2 regions of the Achromobacter sp. 1012554356 genome follow, and region 1 is predicted to be linked to the other one. Evidence: predicted binding sites of a transcription regulator. Region 1 holds the regulator's gene; the other holds the start of a gene.
The links. Region 1 encodes LexA, which represses DNA repair genes until DNA is damaged. Its sites were predicted from a motif close to ACTGTATNNNNATACAGT; they were not measured.

Region 1 (3,843 bases):
AAGAAGCTCAAGCTCATGTCGCCCATGTCGGCCGAAGCCACCGTGGTGCGCAACTACATCGACACGCTCATCAATCTCCCCTGGAGAAAGAAGAGCAAGATCAACAACTCGATCAGCAACGCCGAAACGGTGCTGGACAACGACCACTACGGTCTGGAAAAGGTCAAGGAACGGATCCTCGAATATCTTGCCGTGCAACAGCGCGTGGACAAGGTGAAGGCGCCGATCCTGTGCCTGGTTGGCCCTCCGGGCGTCGGCAAGACCTCGCTTGGCCAGTCGATCGCCAAGGCAACGAACCGCAAGTTCGTGCGCATGGCCCTGGGCGGCGTGCGTGACGAAGCCGAGATCCGCGGCCACCGTCGCACGTACATCGGCTCGATGCCCGGCAAGATCGTGCAGAACATGTCGAAGGTCGGCGTGCGCAATCCGCTGTTCCTGCTTGATGAAATCGACAAGCTGGGCATGGATTTCCGCGGCGATCCCTCGTCGGCCCTGCTCGAAGTGCTGGATCCGGAACAGAACCACACGTTCCAGGACCACTACATCGAGGTCGACTTCGATCTGTCCGACGTCATGTTCGTGGCCACCAGCAACACGCTGAACATCCCGCCGGCCCTGCTGGACCGTATGGAAGTGATCCGCCTGTCGGGTTACACCGAGGAAGAAAAGATCCACATCGCCCGCGACCATCTGCTGCCCAAGCTGATGAAGAACAACGGCGTGAAGGAGACCGAGCTGACGGTCGACGACAGCGCGCTGCGCGATATCGTGCGCTACTACACCCGCGAAGCCGGTGTCCGTGCGCTCGAGCGCGAAGTGGGCAAGATCTGCCGCAAGGTCATCAAGCAGTTGCTGACCCAAAGCGATCGCGCCAAGGCCGAGGGCAAGACGCTCGAGGTCAAGGCGGTCAACGTCACGGCCGACAACCTCAGCGATTTCCTGGGTGTGCGCCGCTACGCCTTTGGCATGGCCGAGAAGGAAAACCAGACTGGTCAGGTGACCGGCCTGGCGTGGACGGAAGTCGGCGGCGACCTGCTGACGATTGAAGTCGCGGACATGCCCGGCAAGGGTGTCATCCAGCGCACGGGTTCGCTCGGCGACGTGATGAAGGAATCGGTCGAGGCAGCGCGCACCGTCGTGCGTTCGCGGGCTCGCCGCCTGGGCTTTGCCGACAGCGTGTTTGAAAAGCACGACATGCACGTGCACGTGCCGGAAGGCGCGACGCCCAAGGACGGTCCGTCCGCGGGTATCGCGATCACCACGGCCATGGTGTCGGCGCTGTCGCGCATCCCGGTGCGCGCAGATGTCGCCATGACGGGCGAGATCACGCTGCGCGGCGAAGTGCTGCCCATCGGCGGCCTGAAGGAAAAGCTGCTCGCGGCTCACCGCGGTGGTATCAAGACGGTTCTGATCCCGGAAGAAAACGTCAAGGATTTGGCGGAGATTCCGGACAACGTCAAGAACCACCTTGAGATCGTGCCGGTGCGTTGGATCGACAAGGTGCTTGAACTGGCCCTGGAACGTCTGCCGGAGCCGTTGGCCGAGGAAGAAGCCGTCAAGGATGCCCTGGTTGCCAAGCCGGCTGAACCCGGCTCGACCGACCCGGTCATGAAGCACTAATGGCGTCTTGAACGCAGGACGCTCTCGAAAGAGGGCGTCCGAAGCCCAGGGGTGGCGCAAGTGTAGCGAACGCCCCGAAAGCAAAAAACCCCGCTCACATGAGCGGGGTTTTGTTTTTTGAGCTTGGGCCCCCCTGCAAGGGGCGGGGCGCAGGCCGCATGATGGCGGCCCGACTTTACATAGGCCGAGCCCGGCCTAGTGCAGCGCCTGGGTGCGGATGAGGCCCACTGCAATGCCTTCGAGCGCAAATTCCTGATCGGCCTTGACCACGATGGTTTCGAAGTCGGGATTTTCGGGCAGCAGCTCGATGTGGCCGTTCTGGCGCTGAAGGCGCTTGACCGTGACATCGTCGCCAATACGAGCCACCACGATCTGGCCATTGCGGGCTTCAGATGCCTTTTTGACAGCCAGCAGGTCGCCTTCGAGGATGCCTGCGTCGCGCATGCTCATGCCGCGCACCTTGAGCAGATAATCGGGCGCCTGTGCAAAGAGGCTAGGGTCTACGCCGACTTCGCGTTCAACGTGCTCGGCTGCAAGAATCGGGCTGCCTGCCGCAACGCGGCCGACGAGCGGCAATAGGAGCTGGGCGAGGGCGGGGATGGGAAGCGAGGACTGGACCGGTGTGGTGGCGTCCTTCAAGCGGATGCCGCGCGAGGCGCCGGCCGTGAGTTCGATGGCGCCCTTGCGAGCCAACGCCTTGAGATGGTCTTCGGCGGCGTTGGGGGAGCGGAAACCCAGGGCCTGGGCGATTTCGGCACGCGTCGGCGGAAAGCCGGTGCGCGTGACCGTTTGCCTGATGAGGTCCAGGATTTGTTGTTGGCGATCCGTGAGTTTGCTGGCCATGGCGATGATCCGTTGCGAGCGGACTGTACATATATACAGCGCCATTCTGGGGGACGCAGCGCAAAAAAGCAAGCCGGTCGCGAGGCCAACAAAAACGGGACCCGCAGGTCCCGTTTTTGGTTGAAGACGGCGCGGCGCCGCCTGGCGATTTACAGCACGGCCGCGATGCCGGCTGCGACCTTGTCGATGTTGCCGCTGTTCAGCGCGGCCACGCAGATGCGGCCGCTGGACACGGCGTAGACGCCATGTTCTTCGCGCAGCCGGTCCACCTGAGCGGCGGACAGACCCGAATACGAGAACATGCCGCGCTGCTTCAGCACGAAGCTGAAGTCCTGCTTGCCGCCGTGCTCTTTGATTTTGTCGACCAGTTGCGCGCGCATCAGGCGGATGCGATCGCGCATGCCGGCCAGTTCTTCTTCCCAGAGGGCGAACAGCTCGGGCGTGTTCAGCACCGTGGAGACGACCGTGCCGCCGTGCGTCGGCGGGTTGGAGTAATTGGTGCGGATGACGCGCTTGAGCTGGCTCAGCACGCGGGTGGCTTCGTCCTTGCTGCCGGCCACGACAGTCAGTGCGCCAACGCGCTCGCCATACAACGAGAACGACTTCGAGAACGACGAGCTGATGAACATGGTCATGTCCAGGTCGGCGAACAGGCGCACGACCGAGGCGTCTTCCGTCAAGCCGTCGCCAAACCCTTGGTAGGCGATGTCCAGGAACGGGACCAGGTTGTTGTCCTTTACGACAGCGGCAATTTGCTTCCACTGATCGGGGGTGGGATCGGCGCCGGTGGGGTTGTGGCAGCAAGCGTGCAGCACAACGACGGTCTTGGCGGGCGCGGCCTTGAGGTCGGCCAGCATGGCTTCGAAGTTCAGCCCGCGGGTGGTGGCGTCGTAATAGGCATAGGTGCCGACTTCAAAACCGGCGCGCTCGAACAGGGCGCGGTGGTTTTCCCAGCTGGGGTTGCTGATCAGAACCTTGGAGCCCGGCAGCAACTGGCGCAGGAAATCGGCGCCAATCTTCAGGGCGCCGGTGCCGCCCAGTGCCTGCGTGGTCAGCACACGGCCGGCGGCGGCCAGCGCGGAATCCTTGCCCAGCAGCAGCGCTTGCGCACCGGCGTTGTAGCCGGCGATGCCTTCGATCGGCAGGTAGCCGCGAGCAGCAGCGGCCTCGATGCGGGCGGTTTCAGCCTTGCGCACTGCGCCCAGGAGCGGGATCCGTCCCTGATCATCGTAATACACGCCCACACCCAGGTTCACTTTACCGGGGCGGGTGTCCGCGTTGTATTGTTCGTTCAGGCCAAGAATGGGGTCGCGCGGCGCGAGCTCGACGGAATCGAATAGGGTGCTCATGAGACTCTGATGAGGTGGGTGGACGCAGTAC
Region 2 (3,843 bases), on a different contig from region 1:
TGGCGGCGGCCTGCCGGCGCTGCGCGAGGCGCTTGCGCAGCATCTCGCGCTGACGCGGTCCATCGACTGCGACCCGGAGCAGATCATCATTACCGAGGGCTCGCACCAGGCCATTGACCTGACCACGCGCATCCTGGGCGAGGCGGGCGAAACGGCATGGGTCGAGGACCCGGGCTACTGGGGCGCGCGCACCATCTTGCAGGCCAACGGTCTGCGAACGGTGCATCTGCCGGTGGACGAAGAAGGCATGCGGGTGCCGGACACGGTGGACACGCCGCCGCGATTCATCTTCGTCACGCCGTCGCATCAGTACCCGCTGGGGCCCGTGATGTCGCTGGCGCGCCGGCGGCAGTTGCTGGCAGTGGCGCGGCAGTGCGGCAGCTGGATCATCGAAGACGACTACGACAGCGAGTTCCGCTTCTCCGGGCGCCCGATCGCGTCGCTGCTGGGCCTGGAGTCCGACGCGCCCGTGATCTACATGGGGACCTTCAGCAAGACGCTGTATCCGGGTCTGCGCGTGGGCTATCTGGTGCTGCCCAAACCACTGACGGCGGCATTTCAGGCGGCGCACGCGGAGCTGTACCGCGAGGGGCACCTGATGACCCACGCGGCGCTGGCCACGTTCATTTCCGAGGGCCATTACGCGGCGCACATCCGCCGCATGCGCATGCTGTACGGCCGCCGCCGCGCCATGCTGGTCAACCTGATCGAGCGCCGGCTGGGTCCGGACTGGCTGCATCGCGATGCCAGCATGGCAGGTTTGCATCTGGTGCTGACCTTGCCGGAGGACATGGACGACCTGCGCGTCGTCGAGGTGGCGCGCAGCAAGGGCGTGCTGACGCGTGCGCTGTCGCGCTACTACGTCAACGAGGAAGGGCGCCGGCCCGGGCTGCTGCTGGGTTATGCCTGTGTGCCGGAGCACGACATCGCGCGCAAGTTTGAAGTGCTGCTGGAGAGTCTGGCGGAAGTGGCGCGGCCGGCGGCGCGGACTGCGGCGAAGGCGGGTGTTTGACACCCGAGAGCAAAGGTTGGCGCTTTATCGGCCGGTGTCAGACACCCATGTGGCACGGCGTTGGATTGAAGCGTTTCTCTGTGGGTGTCAGACACCTTGCATGTGGGCCACTACCTGGGTGTCTCGGCCGGTGTCAGACACCCATGTAGCACGGCGTTGGATTGAAGCGTTTCTCTGTGGGTGTCAGACACCTTGCATGTTGGCCACTACCTAGGTGTCTGACACCCGTTGAGACGCGGCTGCGCACTGCGGATCATTTTCCCGGGTGTCTGACACCGGCCCAACCGAACGTGCCGGCCGTCAGGCACCCATTCAAATGCCCGGCAATTGCAGCGCCGACGCGAAGGCCGCCGCGTTGCGCATGCCCTGGTCTTCGAAGTTGGTGTTGAACACCGCATGCGCCTGCGCCGATTGTGACGCCAGCCGCGTGAAGCGGGCGACCAGTTCGGCCAGTTCCGCTTCCGAGTACTCGTACTGAAACCGTCCCGACGACGCCGGGCCGGACGCATTCCACTTGGCCGCATTGCGCCCGTGCAGGCGCAGCAGGGTCAGGTCGGGGTGGGTGCTTTCCCAGACCGCGGGCACGGTGTTCTCAAAACCCTGCGGCGCGTCGACAACCGTGTGCACCACACCCAGATCCCTTTCGAAGGCCAGCGTGTCCGCGGTGGCCGCCGGGGTTTCGAACCAGCTGCGATGGCGGAATTCCACCGATACCAGATGCTCCTCCATCCGCCGCGCGCAATCCGCCACGCGCGCCATGCCGCGGGCGTCGCGCCGTACCCACGGCGGAAACTGGAAATGCACCGCGCCAAGCTTGCCCGGCATCCGCAGCGGCTCGACGGCAAGCTGGTAGCGCCGCCAGAGTTCGTCGCGCAGGTCGGCCGGCATGCGGTCGTGGTAGATGATGGGCTCCGGCCAATCCGCCAGTTCGCGCCGGATGTCGCCGGGCAGGGCAGTGAGCGGCGTCTGGTGGCCAGTGAACAGCCGGAACGCCTTGATGTTGAAGACGAAATCGTCCGGCGTGCGGGTGGACCACAGGTAGGCGTTGTCCGGCGTGGGCATCGCGTAGAAGCTGGCGTCGACCTCGGCCAGCGAAAAGCGCGACGCATAGAACCGCAGCCGGGATTCAGCGCTGCGCGCATCGGGCGGATAGAAGCGGCCGCAGGCCAGCAGGGTGGGGTCGGTCCAGGAGGCGGTGCCGGTCAGGATGCGAGGGAAATCGGACATGGCGCCGGGGCGTTCAGACGAAAGGTCAAAAATTCTGTATAAATATACAGTGTTCATCCGGAGCCAGCCCTGGCTCCTTCCTTTTTTGCGGCCGCAGCGCTGCGGCTCCGCGACATGCCAGACCAAGATCAAATTCCCTGCACGCCCGACAACCACCTGACCGCCGCCCGTCCGGCCGAGCGGCCCGATCCGCTGGCCGACCTGAATCCCGCGCAGCGCGAAGCCGCCGAGTTCGGCGTGGCCGGCGCGCCCGGCAACGACGGCCCGCTGCTGGTGATCGCGGGCGCGGGGTCGGGCAAGACCAATACGCTCGCGCATCGCGTGGCGCACCTGATCCTGAACGGGGCGGACCCGCAGCGCATCCTGCTGCTCACGTTTTCGCGCCGCGCCGCGCTGGAAATGGAGCGGCGCGTGGGGTCGGTGCTGCAACGGGTGATGAACCTGCGGTCGTCGCAGCAGGCGCCGTCGCTGCCTTGGGCGGGCACGTTCCATGCGATTGGCGCGCGCCTCTTGCGCGATTGCGCGCTGCGCATTGGCCTGTCCGAAGCATTCACCATCCATGACCGCGGTGACGCCGAGGACCTGATGGGCATGGTGCGCCACGAGCTGGGCCTGTCCTCCACCAAGTCGCGCTTTCCGCTCAAGGGAACGTGCCTGGCGATCTATTCGCGCGTGGTGAACAGTCAGACGCCGGTGGGCGACGTGCTCAAGACGTCCTTTCCGTGGTGTGCCCAATGGGAGGACGAGCTCAAGAACCTGTTCCGTGCATATGTCGCGGCCAAGCAGGACCAGCAGGTGCTCGACTACGACGATCTGCTGCTGTACTGGTCCGAAATGATGTCGGATGCGGAGATCTCGGCGGACGTGGGCGCGCGCTTCGATCACGTGCTGGTGGACGAATACCAGGACACGAACCGGCTGCAGTCGGACATTCTGCTGGCCATGAAACCCGACGGCCGGGGGCTCACCGTGGTGGGTGACGACGCGCAGTCCATCTACTCGTTTCGCGCGGCCACGGTGCGCAACATCCTGGACTTTCCCAACCTGTTTCCCGCGCCCGCGCGCGTCATCACGCTGGACCGCAACTATCGGTCCTCGCAACCCATCCTGACCGCCTCCAACGCCGTGATCGCGCAGGCGACCGAACGCTATGCCAAGGACCTGTGGACGGACCGCAAGTCCTCGCAGTTGCCCGAACTGGTCACGGTCAGCGACGAAGCCGGCCAGGCGCGTTGGGTGGCCGACCAGGTGCTGGCGCAGCGCGAGGGCGGCGCGACGCTCAAGTCGCAGGCGGCGCTGTTTCGCACCGCCAGCCACAGCGCCGCGCTGGAACTGGAACTGACCCGCCGCAACATTCCCTTCGTCAAATTCGGCGGATTGCGTTTCCTGGAAGCGGCGCACGTCAAGGACCTGCTTTCGATCCTGCGCTGGGCCGAGAACCCGCGTGGCCGCATGGCGGGTTTCCGCGTCGCGCAGTTGATGCCGGGCATCGGCCCGGCCACGGCGGGCAAGCTGATGGACGCCATGTCCGCGTCCGCCGAGCCGCTGCGCACGCTGCGCGAATTCAAGCCGGGCGCGGCAGCTCAGGAAGAGTGGGGCGCCTT

Region 2: a site for LexA is predicted at 2,273-2,290, ahead of AC6LJW_RS06225 (ATP-dependent helicase). Genes of this name have one in related genera too.

Annotation. Positions count from the first base shown of each region.
Region 1 is NZ_JCBANC010000004.1:124,294-128,136, reverse strand. Features, by position in the region: gene lon (endopeptidase La) at 1-1,620, shown strand, start outside; gene lexA (transcriptional repressor LexA) at 1,816-2,463, opposite strand; gene AC6LJW_RS03205 (amino acid aminotransferase) at 2,613-3,812, opposite strand.
Region 2 is NZ_JCBANC010000009.1:29,000-32,842, forward strand. Features, by position in the region: gene pdxR (MocR-like pyridoxine biosynthesis transcription factor PdxR) at 1-1,012, shown strand, start outside; gene AC6LJW_RS06220 (DUF72 domain-containing protein) at 1,325-2,239, opposite strand; gene AC6LJW_RS06225 (ATP-dependent helicase) at 2,354-3,843, shown strand, end outside.